3 regions of the Dactylosporangium sp. McL0621 genome follow, and region 3 is predicted to be linked to each of the others. Evidence: predicted binding sites of a transcription regulator. Region 3 holds the regulator's gene; each other region holds the start of a gene.

Region 1 (5,651 bases), 6.1 Mb from region 3:
TGCGCCGGGGCCGCCGGTACGCGACCTTGCTCATCGACGCGGTCACGCACCGCCGCATCGACGTGTTACCGGACCGCAAGGCCGTCACCCTGGCAGCTTGGCTGCGCGAGCATCCCGAGGTCGAGATCGTCTGTCGTGATGGGTCCGCGGCATACGCGGAAGCCATCCGCGACGGGGCACCACAGGCGGTGCGGGTCAGTGACCGCTGGCACCTGTGGAACAACCTCGCCAAGACGGTCGAGAAGACCGTGATCGCACACAGCAGCTGCTGGCACACCGGCCTACCCCGGCAGACCACGGCACTCGATGACCGCACCAAGGCCCGGCACGCCGCCGTGCACGCCCTGCTCGAGCAGGGCATCGGTCTGCTGGAATGCGCCCGCAAGCTGGGCTGGGCGCTCAACACTGTCAAGCGCTATGCCCGCGCCGCCACCGCCGACGAGCTGCGGCGGCCACCGAGGTACCGGCAGACGCTCGTCGATCCGTACCGCGATCACCTGCGCCGGCGGCTCGCCGACGAACCCGACGTCGCGGTGACGCGGCTGCTGGCCGAGATCCGCGACCTGGGCTACACCGGCAGCGCCAACCTGCGGATGTCACGCCGCCAAACGACGCTCGTGTTTCCCTTCGCAGCCAGCCGTCCGTGTTGACGTCCTCCGTGTCCTGAGGCGCCGGCGGGTGGGTATCGCACCGCCACAACGCAGCGGAAAGGCCGTCATCGCTGCCGCAAGTGCTCTGACTTCGTCCTCGGGTGCCCCGGTCGGCAGTGTGGCAACCGCCAGCGTGGTGTCGGCTGTCCCGTTGGCCCAGGTGGCGTGCAGATCCGTTCGTTGCACGTCGATGGCATATCGCGTCATGTTCGTCCCCATACTGCTGTTCGTGATGATCAGTGGCCATTGCTGTCGATGGTGCTGGTCGGATCACCGGGCAGGGAGGTGCCATAAGGTGCCACCTTCGGGCGGCGGTGGTGGCGGCGAAGCGAGCGGGTGCGGTTCGCCGGTGAGTGCGGCGGCGGCGCGGGCCACCTCGCGCAGGTCCGCGCGGACGTAGGTGGCAGTCGTGCCGGCGTCGCTGCGGCGTTGTGGCCGGCGAACGCTTTGGCCGCGTTCAAGTCCATCTCCGCCACCGATCAGGAGCCGTCATGACGACCTTCCGCCGCCCCGGCGACGTCCCCACCCGAGTCTTCGACTGGGGCACCATCAAGTGGCTGGTCACCCCGCACCTCGACGCGGGCGGCGGCCTGACCACCGGTGAGGTGATCATCTACCCGGCCCAGGGCCACGCCCCGCACGTGCACCCGCACGAGGAGGAGGTCATCTACGTGATCTCCGGCGAGGGCGAGCAGACCGTCGGCGACGGGCCCGCGTTCCCGATCCGGGAGGGCGACGCCGTCTACATCCCGGCCAGCGACTGCACTCGACGTACAACACCACCTGGCGCCCGCTGCGCCTGGTGGTCGTCTACACCCCGGGCGGGGCCGAGACCGGCCTCGACGCCCTGCCCGACGCCCGCATCATCGACCCCGGCGTCGCACCGGCCTGGAGCCAGGTCTGCTGAGGCCATCCGGCGGACCGTCCGGCGCGACCGGGCGGTCCGCCGTCCGCATCGGTCACCATCAGACCGCCGCACCTTTGGATGTCCGGCGTTCGGGGTATTGTTAGGCAAGGTGGCGCTAGGTCATGTTGGTGTGACGCTCGGTTCCTGCCGCTTCGACGGGTCTCGCTGATCAACTCAAACCGCGTTGCGACCGCCATTTTCCGCGCATGCAACGACATGAGGAGCATCCCGTGTTCATCGACAAGGCTGAAATCGTCGCCGCCCTGCGGTCCAGAGGGCTGGACGCCCGGGCCGACTGGGTCGACCGGGCACTGCCCGAGTTCGTCGACACCTCCGCGAACGCCGCCCTGCTCCAGACGCTCGGCATCTCCGTGGATCACGTCCCCGCGCAGCAGCACTGACACCGGGCCCGGACCGCCTCGTATTGCGTTCGCGGCCGGGCTGGTGCTACACCGTAGTTAGCACTCACCATCAGCGAGTGCTAACCGAAGGGATTGCATCCCGCAGTGCGGACCGGGTTCGACGGTCATCGCTGGTCGGTCCGTACGGTGCCGAATCCCGGCGCGCTGAACAGAGGACACCGACGATGGCCAAGTTGATCGCATTTGGGGAAGAGGCCCGCCGCGGCCTCGAACGGGGCATGAATCTCCTGGCCGACACGGTCAAGGTAACGCTCGGCCCGCGGGGCCGCAATGTCGTGCTGGACGCCCAGTACGGCGTGCCGACCATCACCAACGACGGCGTGAGCATCGCCCGGCAGATCGATCTTCAGGACCCCTACGAACGGCTCGGCGCCGAGCTGGTCAAGGAGGTCGCCAAGAAGACCGACGACGTCGCCGGCGACGGCACCACCACCGCGACGGTGCTGGCGCAGGCGCTCGTGCGCGAGGGGCTGCGCAACGTCGCCGCCGGCGCCGACCCGATCGCGCTCAAGCGGGGCATCACCTGGGCCGTCGAGGCGGTCACCGATGCGCTGCGTGGTCAGGCGCGGGCGGTGGAGACCCGGGCCCAGATCGCCGCGACCGCCGCGATCTCGGCCGGTGACGCGGCCGTCGGCGAGATGATCGCCGACGCGATGGACCAGGTCGGCAAGGACGGCGTCATCACCGTCGAGGACAGCAACACCTTCGGCCTCGAGCTGGAACTCACCGAGGGAATGCGGTTCGACAAGGGCTACATCTCGCCGTACTTCATGACCGACCCCGAGCGGATGGAAGCCAACCTCGAGGACTGTCACATCCTCGTCGTGGACAGCAAGATCTCCCGGCTGCAGGATCTGCTGCCCGTGCTGGAGACGGTCATCAAGAGCGGCCGGCCGCTGCTGATCGTGGCGGAGGACGTCGACGGTGAGGCCCTCGCCGCCCTCGTCGTCAACAAGGTCCGCGGCACGCTGACGGCGGTCGCGGTCAAGGCCCCCGGGTTCGGCGACCGCCGCAAGGCGATGCTGACCGACGTCGCGATCCTGACCGGCGCCCAGGTGGTCACCGACGAGGTCGGCCTCACCCTCGAGCACGCCGGGCCGGAGGGACTGGGTCACGCCCGGACCGTCGTGGTCACCAAGGACGAGACGACGATCGTCGGCGGAGCCGGTGACCCCGCGCTGCTCGCGGGCCGCATCGGCGAGATCCGCGCCGAGATCGAGCGCAGCGACAGCGACTACGACACCGAGCGGCTCCAGGAGCGGCTCGCCAAGCTGGCCGGCGGCGTGGCGGTCATCAAGGTGGGTGCCGCCACCGAGGTCGAGCTGAAGGAGCGCAAGCACCGGATCGAGGACGCGGTGCGCAACGCCCGGGCCGCCGTCGAGGAAGGCCTGCTGCCGGGTGGCGGCGTGGCACTGGTCAACGCGGCCGCGACCGCGTTCGACAAGCTCGGCGACCTCGTCGGCGACGAGGTGACCGGGGCGAACATCGTCCGGGTCGCCCTCGCCGCGCCGCTGCGGCAGATCTCCGTCAACGCGGGCCTGGAAGGCGGCGTGGTCGTCGAGAACGTCCGCGGGCTCCCCCTCGGCCACGGCCTCGACGCCGAGAGCGGCCGTTACGTCGACATGATCGAGGCGGGCATCGTCGAGCCCGCAAAGGTCACCCGGTGCGCACTGGAGAACGCGGCGTCGATCGCTGCGCTGTTCCTGACCACCGAGGTGCTGGTGGTCGACAAGCCCGACAGCTGAGCCGACCGTTGCCGATCGGAGCGGCCCGCATCAGCCGGCCGCTCCGCCGACGGCGCGCCGGAAGGACCGGGCGACCTCCGCCTCCGCCTCCGCGCGGCCCGCCCAGACACCGCGCTCGGCCTCGACGCTCTTATCCGGTTCAAGGGCCTGGTAGATCTCGAAGAAATGCTGGATCTCCAGCCGGTGGAAGGCCTCGAGGTCCGGCAGGTCCACCAGGTACTCCAGCCGCAGGTCGGCGGAGGGGACGCAGAGCACCTTCGCGTCCGGGCCCTTGGCGTCGCGCATCCGGAATATGCCGAAGGCCCGGCAGCGGATCTGGCAACCGGGGAAGGTCGGCTCGCGCACCAGGACGAGCGCGTCGAGCGGATCGGCGTCCTCCCCCAGGGTGTCCTCGATGAAGCCGTAGTCCTCCGGATACTGGGTGGCCGTGAACAGCGTGCGGTCCAACCGGATCCGGCCGGTGCCGCGGTCCAGCTCGTACTTGTTGCGCGTGCCCTTCGGGCTCTCGACCGTCACGTCGAACTCCATGGGCGTCACACTCCTCGGCCCGACGCTGTCGGCCACCGGGGTCTGGAGCGGCGTGCCCACCCTACGCCACGGCCGGCGTTGCAGTCGGTGCCATGGCGGCGAGGAGCGCGGCCAGGGCGATGGTGGCGAAGCCGACGCGAACGTCGCCGGCGCCGTAGGGCAGCCACAGTACGCCGTCGTGGACGAGGCCGCCGCAGGAGTAGACGACGTTGGGCACGTAGCCGTCGCGCTCGGTCTCGTCGGGGGCGAGGAGCGGGTCGACGAGCTCACCGATGACGAGCTCGGGCTGGTGCAGATCGAGCAGCAGCGCCCCGATGGCATACTGCCGCATCGCGCCGACGCCATGGGTGAGCACGAGCCAGCCGGCGTCGGTCTCGATCGGTGAACCGCAGTTGCCGACCTGGATGAGGTCCCAGCCGCGGGACGGTCCGCGCAGCGGCACCGGCAGGCTCCACCGGCTCTTGCCGTCGAGGGTGATGAGGCCGATGGTCTCGCCGTCGGTGCGGCTCAGCGCCAGGTGCCGGCCGCCGACGGTGCGCGGGAAGAGCGCGATGCCCTTGTTCCGGGCGCCCGGGCCACGCATCGGTGTCATGGTGAAGCGGCGCAGGTCCGTGCTGCTGACCATCCGGGTGGCGATGTCGCGGCCGTCGTAGCCGGTATAGGTGGCCTGGTAGACGGGCTCGGCGGCGGCGTCCCGGAACCGGATGAAGCGGGCGTCCTCCATGCCGTTGCTCTCATCGGGGGTGTTCGGCCAGAGCACCCGCTGGTGCAGCTGGCTGTCGGCGGGGAAGGCGGTCGCGTAGCTGGCAGCGTTGGTCCGGCGCAGCTGTTCGAGGGTGCCCTGCGCGGCCACCCGGGAGTGCAGGGCGGACGGCAGGCGCCCGATGGCCCGCTCCAGGGCCGCCTCGTCGAAGGACGCGGGGAGGGTGTCGAGCACGCCGGCGGAGATCTCGTTGTCGCCGCCCTCGTCGGTCATGCCGGCGGCGAGCAGGTCGCGCCGATGGTTCGCGGTGGTCAGCCGGCCCACCACGAGGGGGCCCGAACGGTCGGTGACGGCCAGGCGGGTGGCGGGACCGACCACGGCGCTGGCGAACCCGACGGACGACAGATGCCCCTCGCCGATCTGGCGGAGGCTGATCGCGACGCGCAGCTGGCCGGCGTCGAGCGCGGACTGGTCCGGATGCTCGACGATCGACGGGTTGCACAGCGCCGCGCCCTCCACCGCGTATTCGTGCGTGAAGTAGGCGCCGACGAGCAGCCGGCCCGCGGGCGACAGCGTGTCGGCGCGGGCGACCCGGTGCCGGACGATCTCATAGTGCTGCCGGAAGGTGTACTCCAGGTCGCGGTGCCGCCGGCCGAACCGGGTGAGGGTCTGGCGCAGCTGCCCGTCGGCCTGCTC
Region 2 (5,651 bases), 730 kb from region 3:
CTGCCGACGGGGGCTGGGTGAACGGACACCGGTTGGCGCTCAACACGCGAACTCCACACGCCGGAGTGAGCTGGTTTGCACGCGACGAGCACCGCGGACACCTCGCGCATGCAAACGGACTTGAGCGCTGCACGACATCGCGCACCCCACGAACACTTCGCGCACGCACCCGAGCCTGGACGCACAACCCCGCGCCCTCCACGCAATCCCGGACACCCGCAGGCACCGCCCCGTGCACCTCACACGCGCTACCGGACGCCCACACGCACAACTCCGTGCACCTCACACGCGCTACCGGACGCCCACACGCACAACTCCGTGCACCCCACACGCGCTACCGGACACCCGCACGCACAACTCCGTGCACCCCACACGCGCTACCGGACACCCGCACGCACAACTCCGTGCACCCCACACGCGCTACCGGACACCCGCACGCACAGCCCTGTGCACCTCACACGCAGCCCCGGACGCACAAACACGCACTCGGGTGCACGTCATGCGCATCCTTGCATGCGTTGGGCGCTCGACACCTGCAGCCCGCACACATGAACGAGCACCGGGCGGAGCACTCTGCGCCGGAAATGTGCATCCCACGCACGCAAACGAACCATGGGTGGAGATTTCGAAGCCGATATGTGCACTCGACGCGCGTTAATGAACTTCACGCGGGAGGCCTCTGCGCTCGAGATGTGCAGTCCTTGGGCACGAACGAGCGCCGGACGGACAACGCCGTGGCTATTCGCGCACCCTTGCATGCATGAATGAACCCCGAGCGGGGCCTCTGAGTTCGACACGCGCACTCCTCGCACACGAACGAAGGTGCGCCGGACGGAACAGGCCTCAGCAAACGTGCACGAATGAACCCCGAGCCGGGACCCCCAAGTTCGACACGCGCACTCCTCGCACACGAACGAACGTGCGCCGGACGGAACAGGCCTCAGCAAACGTGCACGAATGAACCCCGAGCCGGGACCCCCAAGTTCGACACGCGCACTCCTCGCACACGAACGAACGTGCGCCGGACGGAACAGGCCTCAGCAAACGTGCACGAATGAACCCCGAGCCGGGACCCCCAAGTTCGACACGCGCACTCCTCGCACACGAACGAACGTGCGCCGGACGGACAACGCCGTGGCTATTCGCGCACCCTTGCATGCATGAATGAACCCCGAGCGGGGCCTCTGAGTTCGACACGCGCACTCCTCGCACACGAACGAACGTGCGCCGGACGGAACAGGCCTCAGCAAACGTGCACGAATGAACCCCGAGCCGAGGCGCCTGAGTTCGACACGCGCACTCCTCGCGCACGAACGTGCGTCGGGCGGAACAGATCTCAGTAAACGTGCACGCGCCGTGGACATGGACGAGCCCCGAGCGAACAAACCGCTCGGGGCTCGTTGTGCGTATCGCGGGGAACCGGTCAGAAGCCCGGGCCGTGCGAGTGGCCGTGGCCGTGGCCGTGGCCGCCGGTCGCCGGCTCGGACGCCTCCGGCTTCTCGACGATCAGGCTCTCCGTCGTGAGCAGCAGGCCGGCGATCGACGCGGCGTTGGCGACCGCGCTGTGCGTCACCTTCACCGGGTCGACGATGCCGGACTTCACGAGGTCGACGTACTCGCCCGTGGCCGCGTCCAGGCCGTGGCCGTAGTCAAGGGACTGGACCTTGCCGACCACGACGTAACCGTCGAAGCCCGCGTTCTGCGCGATCCAGCGCAGCGGCTCCACGAGAGCCTTGCGCACGATCGACACGCCGACCTTCTCGTCGCCGGTCAGGCCGAGGTCGCCGTCGAGGACCGAGGTCACCTGGGCGAGGGCCGCGCCGCCGCCGGGGACGATGCCCTCCTGGACCGCGGCCTTGGTCGCCGAGATGGCGTCCTCGATGCGGTGCTTGCGCTCCTTCATCTCGACCTCGGTCGCGGCGCCCGCCTTGATGACCGCGACGCCGCCGGAGAGCTTGGCGATGCGCTCGTTCAGCTTCTCCTTGTCCCAGTCGCTGTCCGAGGCCTCGACCTCCTTGCGCAGCTGCTCGACGCGCGAGGCGACCTCGGACTGCTCGCCGCCGCCGTCCACGATCGTGGTCAGGTCCTTCGTGACCACTACGCGGCGGGCGGTGCCGAGCTGCTCCAGGCCGGTGCCCTCGAGCTTGTAGCCGAGCTCCGGCGCGACCAGCTCCGAGCCGGTGAGGATGGCGATGTCCTGCAGCATCGCCTTGCGGCGGTCGCCGAAGCCGGGAGCCTTGACCGCGACGACCCGGAAGGTCTTGCGGATGGCGTTCACCACGAGGGTCGACAGGGCCTGGCCCTCGACGTCCTCGGCGATGATCAGCAGCGGCTTGCTGTTCTGGACGATCTTCTCCAGCAGCGGCAGGAGCTCCTCGATGGCGGAGATCTTCTGCGTGGTGATGAGGACGTAGGCGTCCTCGAGGACCGCCTCCTGCGCCTCGCCGTCGGTGACGAAGTGCGGGGAGATGAAGCCCTTGTCGAACTGCATGCCCTCGGTGACGTCGAGCTCGGTGGTGAGGATCGAGCCCTCCTCCACCGTGATGACGCCGTCGCGGCCGACGCGCTCCATGGCCGAGGCGATCAGGTCGCCGATGGTGGCGTCCTGGGCGGAGATGGTGGCGACCTGCGCGATCTCGGTGTGGCTCGCGACCGGGGTGGCCTTGTCCTTCAGCGCCTTGACGACCGCGGCGGCGGCCTGGTCGATGCCGCGCTTCACGCCGGCCGGGTTGGCGCCGGCGGCGACGTTGCGCAGGCCCTCGCGCACGAGCGCCTGGGCCAGGACGGTCGCGGTGGTGGTGCCGTCGCCCGCCACGTCGTTCGTCTTGGTGGCGACCTCCTTGACCAGCTGCGCGCCAAGGTTCTCGTACGGGTTGGAGAGCTCGATCTCCTTGGCGATCGTCACGCCGTCGTTGGTGATGGTCGGGGCGCCGAACTTCTTGTCCAGGACGACGTTGCGCCCGCGGGGGCCGAGCGTGACCTTGACCGTGTCGGCCAGGCGGTTGACGCCGTGCTCCAAAAGGTGGCGCGCCTCGTCGGAGAAACTCAGGATCTTCGCCATGCTTGGTGGATTCCCTTCAAAGCGACACCGCCCCGGCTGCCTCGCGCCTTGCGCACGGGTCCGGGGCGGTGGCCACTGCTTCTAGTGAAGAACGGTCACTTCTCGATGACGGCGAGGACGTCGCGGGCCGAGAGCACGAGGTACTCCGAGCCGGCGTACTTGACCTCGGTGCCGCCGTACTTCGAGTAGATGACGGTGTCGCCGACCTTTACGTCGATCGGAACCCGGTTGCCCTTGTCGTCGATGCGACCCGGGCCCACCGCGATGACGGTGCCCTCCTGGGGCTTCTCCTTCGCGGTGTCCGGAATGACGATGCCCGAGGCGGTGGTCGTCTCAGCCTCGTTGGCCTGGACCAGGATGCGGTCCTCGAGCGGCTTGATCGCAACCTGCGTCGCGGTAGTCACGGGCATACCCTCCTGGGGTATCGAGCTTGCTATCGAGTGCCCGGTGAAGCCGTCGTCGCGGGTGCCGGCCCCGGCCGGGTATGTCTGGCACCCTCGATAGGAGAGTGCTAACTCGGAGGTTATGCCGGTGGCTAGCACTCCGTCAACTAGAGTGCCAGACACGCCACGAATTCACCCTGGATCCCAGCAAAGGACGCCGTGCTGCCCGAGGACGTCGAGGCTCTGACCACCCCGGCCGGCCGGGAGGCGCTCGCCGCCGCGGCCGCGCAGCCCGACGGCGATCCCCTGGCCGCGGCCGAGAAGCTGCGCGCCCAGGGCTTCCCGCCCGCCCTCGCCGCCGCGGCCCTCACCCAGGTCGAGCTGCGCAGGAAGGCGCGGGCGAAGTTCGGTACCGATGCCGGGCAGATGTACTTCACCCGGGCCGGGCTGGAGCAGGCGACCCGCTCCGCCGTCGCCCGGCGCCGGGCCGCCCGGCTCGCCGCGGCCGGCGCGACCCGGGTGGCCGACCTGGGCTGCGGCATCGGCGCGGACACGATCGCGTTCGCCCGGGCCGGAATGCGGGTGCTGGCCGTCGACGCGGACCCCGGGACGGCCGCCGTGGCGGCCGCGAACATCCGGGCGCTCGGCCTCGGCGACCTGGCGATGGTCGAGGCCCGCGACGCCACCGGGACGCCCCTGGTCGCCGTCGAGGCGGTGTTCTGCGACCCGGCCCGCCGCACATCGGGCGGGCGCCGGGTGTTCGACCCGCGCGCGTACTCCCCGCCGTGGGACTTCGTCACCGCCCTGCCCGAGCGGGTGCCGAACACGGTGCTGAAGCTGGCGCCCGGCATCGACCACGCGCTGCTGCCGGCCGGGGCCGAGGGCGAGTGGGTGTCGGTGGACGGCGACGTGGTCGAGGCGGCCGTCTGGTGCGGGCCCCTCGCCGAGGTCCCCCGGCGCGCGACGCTCATCAAAGCCGGCCGCACCTTCGAGCTCACGGGCCGCGGCAACGAGCAGGCCCCGGTCGGCCCGCTCGGCGAGTACCTCTACGACCCGGACGGCGCCGTCGTCCGCTCCCACCTGATCAAGGAGCTGGCGGAGAGCATCAACGGCAACCTGCTGGACGAATCGATCGCCTATGTCACGACAAATGTTGACATAGCCACAGATTTCGCGAAGAAGTACAAGACCATCGCCCGCCTCCCCATCGCCCTCAAGAAGCTCCGTGCGGAGCTGAAGGCAAGAGACATCGGCGCACTGCAGATCCTCAAGCGCGGCTCGGCCCACGACGTGGAAGACCTGCGCCGGCAGCTCAGGCTCGAAGGCTCCCAGAGCGCCGTCCTGGCCCTGACCCGCATCAGCAACGAACCCGCCGCGATCCTGCTCAAACCAGTGGATGTCCCAGCCGCCGCTGCAGGTCGCTGAGCGTGTCCTCGGCGAGCACCTCGGCCGGGCGCAGCCCGAGCTGGCCCAGGAGCTGCCGCCCGGTGTCCCGGCACATCTCGTAGGTCAGGCGGTCGTTGAGCCAGCGCAGCCACTCCACGATGTCGTTGACGTAGAAGGCCACGCTCTGCTCGGAGTTGCGCTGCCGGCGCTCCTCGGCCACCACCAGCAGGGCCGCGGCCAGGCGCCGGCGCGCGAAGTCGTGCCCGGACAGGGCGTCGGCGAACGCGTCGGCCCGGTGCCGGGGCGCGGTCGGCGACACGGTCAGCTTCGGGAACGGCGGCTCGCCCGCGGTCCACACCTGCGCGCTGCGGGGCACGAACTCGGGCTCCAGCACGACCTCGACCCGCGAGGCGTGGCCGGGGTCGTCGACCGCGATGAGCACGCGCGGGCTGTGGCTGTTCACCTTCGTGACGTACCGCGAGAGCCCCCCGCCCTCCTCGACGCAGAACTTGGCGTCGGGCAGCTTCAGGAGCCCGTCGAAGACCAGCCGCCCGACCCGGGGCCCCGCCCCCTGCCACAGCCGCACCCGCACCGGCCCGACCTGCGGGCGCGCCGCGATGCGGACGTGGTGCTCGGTCGCGGTCACCGCGCCGTCGCCGTCGAACACCGCCAGGTCGACGCTGTTCGTCGCGCCCAGGAACAGGTGGCCGTGGCCGAGGTACAACTGGACCGAGCCGATCTGCATCTCGCTATTGTGGGCCAGTGGCGAGCAAGGGTACCCCGGCGACCGCACTGCTGACGCGCGCGAAGGTGACGTTCAC
Region 3 (5,651 bases):
ACGTGGCCGCCGACCGGTACATCGCCGCCGACGAGGCGCTGAATGCGGCGGGCTTCGGCTGGTACGAGGTGTCGAACTGGTCGCGCGACTCGCCGTGCCGGCACAACGAGCTGTACTGGCGCGGCGGGGACTGGTGGGGGCTCGGCCCGGGCGCGCACAGCCACGTCGGCGGGGTGCGCTGGTGGAACGTGAAGCACCCGCACGCCTACGCCGCGCGGCTCGCGGACTCCGCGTCGCCGGGGCAGGCTCGTGAGGTACTGACGCCGGATGAGCGGCATCTGGAGGACGTGCTGCTGCGCATCCGGCTCGCGGACGGCCTGCCCCTGTCGGTGCTCGACGCGGCCGGTCTCGCGGGTGCGCGCGACTGCCTGGCCGACGGGCAGCTGGACCCGTCGGCGTTCGCGGCCGGCCGCGCGGTGCTCACGCTGCGGGGGCGGCTGCTCGCCGACAGGGTGGCGCGGGCCCTGACGTGAGCCCGCGCCCTCCCGGGGTGTTACTTGATCATGCGAATGCTCATCGGGTAGTGGTACAGCTCCCCGTTCGTGGCCTTCATGCCGCCGATGATCGCGAAGACCACCGGCACGATCCACACGAGCAGCGGCAGGAAGAACAGGATGCCGAACGAGCACACCGCGATGATCGCCGAGACGAGGATGGCGATGCCCCACGTGATGTGGAAGTTCAGCGCCTCGGTCGCGTGCGCCTTGACGGTCGGCGACTCGTTGCCCTTCGCGAGGAGCGCGATGAGCGGGCCGATGAAGCCGACCAGGCCGCCGAAGTGGGCGATCTGGGCCCACGTCTTCTCGTCGCTGTTGGCGTAGCCGACCGGCGCGCCGGGCTGCCCGTAGGCGCCGGGCTGCTGGTACCCGGGCTGCTGATACCCGGGCTGCTGGTACGCGCCGGGCTGCTGGTACCCGGGCTGCTGCTGCTGATATCCCGGCTGCTGGTACCCGGGCTGCTCGTACCCGGCGCCCGACGTGGGCGGGGTGCCGTAGGCCCCGCCACCGCTCGACGGCGGGGGGTACCCGGAATTGGGGTCCGAGGGCGGGCCGTAATCCCCCGGCGGACGAGGTGGTTCACTCATGGGGCCACGGTAGGTGCATCGATCAAGTGGCGCCAGCGACACGTCATGACTTCTTTTGGACAACTTTTGCCCAGTCCAGCGCCGTTGGCGTCTATCGTGCGCCAAACGATCATCGCGTGCCCCTGCGCGACTGACGTAGACTGGCACTCACCAGTTGGGAGTGCCAGTCCTGGAGGAGGTGTCATGGGCCTTGACGAGCGGAAGCTCGAAGTGCTTCGCGCCATCGTCGAGGACTACGTCGCCACCCAGGAACCGGTCGGGAGCAAGTCGCTCGTCGAGCGGCACAACCTGCGGGTGTCCCCGGCGACGGTCCGTAACGACATGGCCGTGCTGGAGGAGGAGGGGTACATCCGGCAACCGCACACCAGCGCGGGCCGGGTGCCCACCGACGCCGGCTACCGGCTCTTCGTCGACAAGCTCTCCCGGGTCAAGCCGCTGAGCCAGGCCGAGCGCCGGGCCATCGAGCGGTTCCTGATCGGGGCGGTCGACCTCGACGACGTGGTCCACCGCACGGTGCGGCTGCTCGCGCAGCTCACCCGGCAGGTGGCCGTGGTGCAGTATCCGAGCCTGTCGCGGGCCAGCGTGCGGCACTTCGAGCTGGTGCCGATCTCGACCACGCGGATCATGGTGGTCATGATCGCCGAGACCGGCCGGGTCGAGCAGCGCCTCGTCGACCTGCCCGGGCCGATCCTGGCCGACGACGTCACCGAGCTGCGGCGCCTGATCAACGAGAAGCTCGTCGGCAAGCGGCTGGCCGACACGCCGCCGCTCGTGGTGGCCCTCGTCGAGGAGACGGCACCGTCGCTGCGGCCGCCGATGACGGCCCTGTCCACGGTGCTGCTGGAGACCCTGGTCGAGCGGTCCGAGGAGCGCATCGCGCTCGCCGGCACCGCCAACCTGGCCCGCGGTGGCCTGCTGGACTTCCAGGGCTCGCTGCGGCCGATCCTCGAGGCGCTCGAGGAGGAGGTCATCCTGCTCAAGCTCTTCGGCGAGGTCGAGCCCAGCATGACCCGGGTGCGCATCGGCGACGAGAACGAGATCGAGGACCTGCGCACCGCTTCGATCGTGGCCACCGGCTACGGACCGGGCACCATGGTCGTGGGCGGGATGGGCGTGCTCGGCCCGACCCGCATGGACTACCCCGGAAACATCGCGACCGTGCGCGCCGTGGCACGCTACGTCGGCGACCTGCTGGCACAGAGTTGACATCTATCTCAGGGGCATAGGACTCAGTGGCGAAGGACTATTACGGGATTCTGGGCGTCAAGCGGGACTCCACGGCCGATGAGATCAAGCGGGCCTACCGTCGGTTGGCCCGCGAGTTCCACCCGGACGTGAATCCCGACCCGGCGGCGCAGGAGAAGTTCAAGGAGATCAACGCCGCGTACGAGGTCCTGTCCGACCCGCGCAAGCGGGAGATGGTCGACCTGGGCGGTGACCCCCTCGCGCCCAGCGGCGGCGGGGGCGGCCCCGCCGGCGGCGCGTTCGTGGGCTTCCAGGACATCATGGACGCCTTCTTCGGCACTCAGTCGGCCCGCGGGCCCCGCCCGCGCGTGCGCCCGGGCGCCGACGCGATCCTGCGCCTCGACCTCGACCTGCACGAGACCGCGTTCGGCGTCGAGGCCCCGATCCAGGTCGACACCGCCGTGGTCTGCACCACCTGCCAGGGCGCCGGCACCGCGCCGGGCACCCACCCGCAGACCTGCGAGATCTGCCAGGGCCGCGGCGAGGTCCAGTCGGTCCAGCGCACCTTCCTCGGCCAGGTCGTCTCGGCCCGCCCGTGCTCGGCCTGCCAGGGCTTCGGCACCGTGATCCCGCACCCGTGCGCGACCTGCGGCGGCGACGGCCGGGTCCGCACCCGCCGCTCGCTGACCGTCAAGATCCCCTCGGGCGTCGAGGACGGCATGCGCATCCGCCTGGCCCAGCAGGGCGAGGTCGGCCCCGGCGGCGGCCCGCCCGGAGACCTCTACGTCGAGATCCACGAGCGCCCGCACGACGTGTACTCCCGCAAGGACGACGACCTGCACTGCCGCGTTACCGTGCCGATGACCGCGGCCGCGCTCGGCACCCGCCTGACCATCAAGACCCTCGACGGCGAGGAGACGGTCGAGGTGAAGGCCGGCACCCAGCCGACGTCTACCCTGCGCATCCGCGGCAAGGGCGTGCCCCACCTGCGCGGCGCCGGCCGCGGCGACCTCTACGTCCACCTGGACGTGCGCACGCCGACGCGCCTGGAGCCCGAGCAGGAGAAGCTGCTGCGCGAGTTCGCCCGCACCCGGGGCGAGGAGGTCGCGGAGCTGTCGAAGCAGGGCGGCTTCTTCTCGCGCATGCGCGACGCCTTCAACGGGCACGCGTGAGCGGTTCGGAGCGGAGCGGAGAGGCCGCTCACCGGGGGCGCAGGTTTGGCTCGCGCTGCTGGAGCGGAGCGGAGGCGGCGTGAGCGGTTCGGTTCGGAGCGGAGAGGCCGCTCACCGGGGGCGCAGGTTTGGCTCGCGCTGCTGGAGCGGAGCGGAGGCGGCGTGAGCGGTTCGGTTCGGAGCGGAGAGGCCGCTCACCGGGGGCGCAGGTTTGGCTCGCGCTGCTGGAGCGGAGCGGAGGCGGCGTGAGCGGTTCGGAGCGGAGCGGAGAGGCCGCTCACCGGGGGCGCAGGTTTGGCTCGCGCTGCTGGAGCGGAGCGGAGGCGGCGTGAGCGGTTCGGAGCGAAGCGGAGAGGCCGCTCACCAGGAGGTGGCGTGAGCCTGCCGCTTTTTCTGGTACCCGCGCTGCCGCCCGGCCCGTCGTTCGTTCTCGACGGCCCGGAGGGACATCACGCGGCCGATGTGCAGCGGATCACGCCCGGCGAGGCCCTGCTGCTGGCCGACGGGCGCGGCGGCGTCGTCCGCGCCGTGGTCGCCGCCGCCCGCAAGGGCGCGCTGACGCTGGAGCTCGACGAGCGCACGTTCGAGCCCGCCCCCGACCCGGCGCTGACCGTGGTGCAGGGCATCGCCAAGGGGGAGCGGGCCGAGCTCGCCGTGCAGCTGCTGACCGAGGTCGGCGTGGACCGCATCGTGCCCTGGCAGGCGGCGCGGAGCATCGCGCGCTGGAAGGACGAGCGGCCGCTGGAGCGCTGGCGCGCGACCGCGCGCGAGGCGGCCAAGCAGTCCCGGCGCTCGTGGGTGCCGGTCGTCGAGCCCGCGCGCACCACGAAGCAGCTCGCGCTCGCCGGCCCCGTGCTGGTCCTGCACGAGGAGGCGGCGGAGCCGCTGTCGTCGGTGCGGCTGCCCGCGTCCGGGGAGATCACGCTGGTGGTCGGGCCCGAGGGCGGGGTCGCCCCGGAGGAGCTGGACCTGATCGGGGGCACGCCGGTGCGCCTGGGCCGGGAGGTGCTGCGGACCTCGACGGCGGGGGCGGCCGCGGTGGCCGCCCTGTCGGTCCGTCTCGGCCGCTGGTAGCCGGCTTTGCAGCGGAAGCTGAGGTGGTCGCTGGTGGCCGGCGCTGCGGCGAAGGTGGTCGCTGGTGGCCGGCGCTGCGGCGAAGGTGGTCGCTGGTGGCCGGCGCTGCGGCGAAGGTGGTCGCTGGTGGCCGGCGCTGCGGCGAAGGTGGTCGCTGGTGGCCGGCGCTGCGGCGAAGGTGGTCGCTGGTGGCCGGCGCTGCGGCGAAGGTGGTCGCTGGTGGCCGGCGCTGCGGCGAAGGTGGTCGCTGGTGGCCGGCGCTGCGGCGAAGGTGGTCGCTGGTGGCCGGCGCTGCGGCGAAGGTGGTCGCTGGTGGCCGGCGCTGCGGCGAAGGTGGTCGCTGGTGGCCGGCGCTGCGGCGAAGGTGGTCGCTGGTAACCGGCGCTTCAGCGGAAGTAGCTCGCGCCGTTGAGGTCCAGGACCGCGCCCGAGGACCACTCGGCCCCGGGCGAGGCCAGGTACAGCACCGCCGCCGCCACCTCCTCCGGCGTCGCTACCCGGCCGAACGGGCTCTGGGCCCGGATCGCGTCGCCCTCCGCGGAGGCGAGCAGGCCCGCCACCAGGCCGGTGGCCACGAAGCCCGGCGCGACCGCCGACACGGCGATGCCCCGCGGCCCGAGAGCCCGCGCCAGGCTCTGGGTCATGGCGTTGAGGGCCGCCTTCGCCGCGCCGTACGCGGGGTGGTCCGGCTCCCCGCGGTAGGCGCCCCGCGAGCTGACGTTGACGATGCGCCCGCCCGGGCCCAGGTGCCGCACCGCGCACCAGCAGACGTTCGCCGGGGCCAGGAGGTCGACGGCCAGGGTGTCGCGCCAGGCGGCCTGCCACTCCTCGTACGACACCTCGGTGATCTTGTGCTCGAGGTACACGGCGGCGTTGTTCACCACCACGTCCAGCCCGCCGAGGGCGTCGGCGGCGGCGTCGACCAGTGCGCGTACCGCATCCGGGTCCGCCAGGTCGCCGGTCACCACCGTGTGGCCCTCGCCGGGCAGGTCGAGCGGGCCGGGCGAGCGGCGGTGTACGGCCACGCGCGCCCCGCCGCCGGCGAACGCGTGCGCGATCGCGGCGCCGATGCCACGCGCCGCGCCGGTGATGAGGACTCGTTGGGCAGTCATGGTCCTTAGGATGCCCTGGTGACG

Evidence for each region. Region 3 encodes HrcA, which represses chaperone genes, less so after heat shock. Its sites were predicted from a motif close to GGTTNGCACNCTCNNNNNGAGNGTGCNAACC; they were not measured.
Region 1: groL (chaperonin GroEL) is a predicted target of HrcA. The motif match lies at 2,014-2,044, and genes of this name have one in related genera.
Region 2: groES (co-chaperone GroES) is a predicted target of HrcA. The motif match lies at 3,548-3,578, and genes of this name have one in related genera.

The regions. Positions count from the first base shown of each region.
Region 1 covers NZ_CP188259.1:4,685,519-4,691,169, reverse strand. The annotation lists gene ACPPVO_RS22600 (ISL3 family transposase) at 1-650, shown strand, start outside; gene ACPPVO_RS22595 (cupin domain-containing protein) at 1,142-1,726, shown strand; gene ACPPVO_RS22590 (hypothetical protein) at 1,788-1,958, shown strand; gene groL (chaperonin GroEL) at 2,144-3,724, shown strand; gene ACPPVO_RS22580 (inorganic diphosphatase) at 3,755-4,252, opposite strand; gene ACPPVO_RS22575 (glycosylase) at 4,314-5,651, opposite strand, start outside.
Region 2 covers NZ_CP188259.1:11,996,541-12,002,191, forward strand. The annotation lists gene groL (chaperonin GroEL) at 1,424-3,061, opposite strand; gene groES (co-chaperone GroES) at 3,157-3,471, opposite strand; gene ACPPVO_RS56875 (THUMP-like domain-containing protein) at 3,664-4,869, shown strand; gene ACPPVO_RS56880 (hypothetical protein) at 4,829-5,575, opposite strand; gene ybaK (Cys-tRNA(Pro) deacylase) at 5,593-5,651, shown strand, end outside.
Region 3 covers NZ_CP188259.1:11,269,378-11,275,028, reverse strand. The annotation lists gene hemW (radical SAM family heme chaperone HemW) at 1-473, shown strand, start outside; gene ACPPVO_RS53385 (DUF4870 domain-containing protein) at 494-1,084, opposite strand; gene hrcA (heat-inducible transcriptional repressor HrcA) at 1,268-2,290, shown strand; gene dnaJ (molecular chaperone DnaJ) at 2,317-3,441, shown strand; gene ACPPVO_RS53370 (16S rRNA (uracil(1498)-N(3))-methyltransferase) at 3,817-4,515, shown strand; gene ACPPVO_RS53365 (SDR family NAD(P)-dependent oxidoreductase) at 4,902-5,627, opposite strand; gene ACPPVO_RS53360 (HIT domain-containing protein) at 5,643-5,651, shown strand, end outside.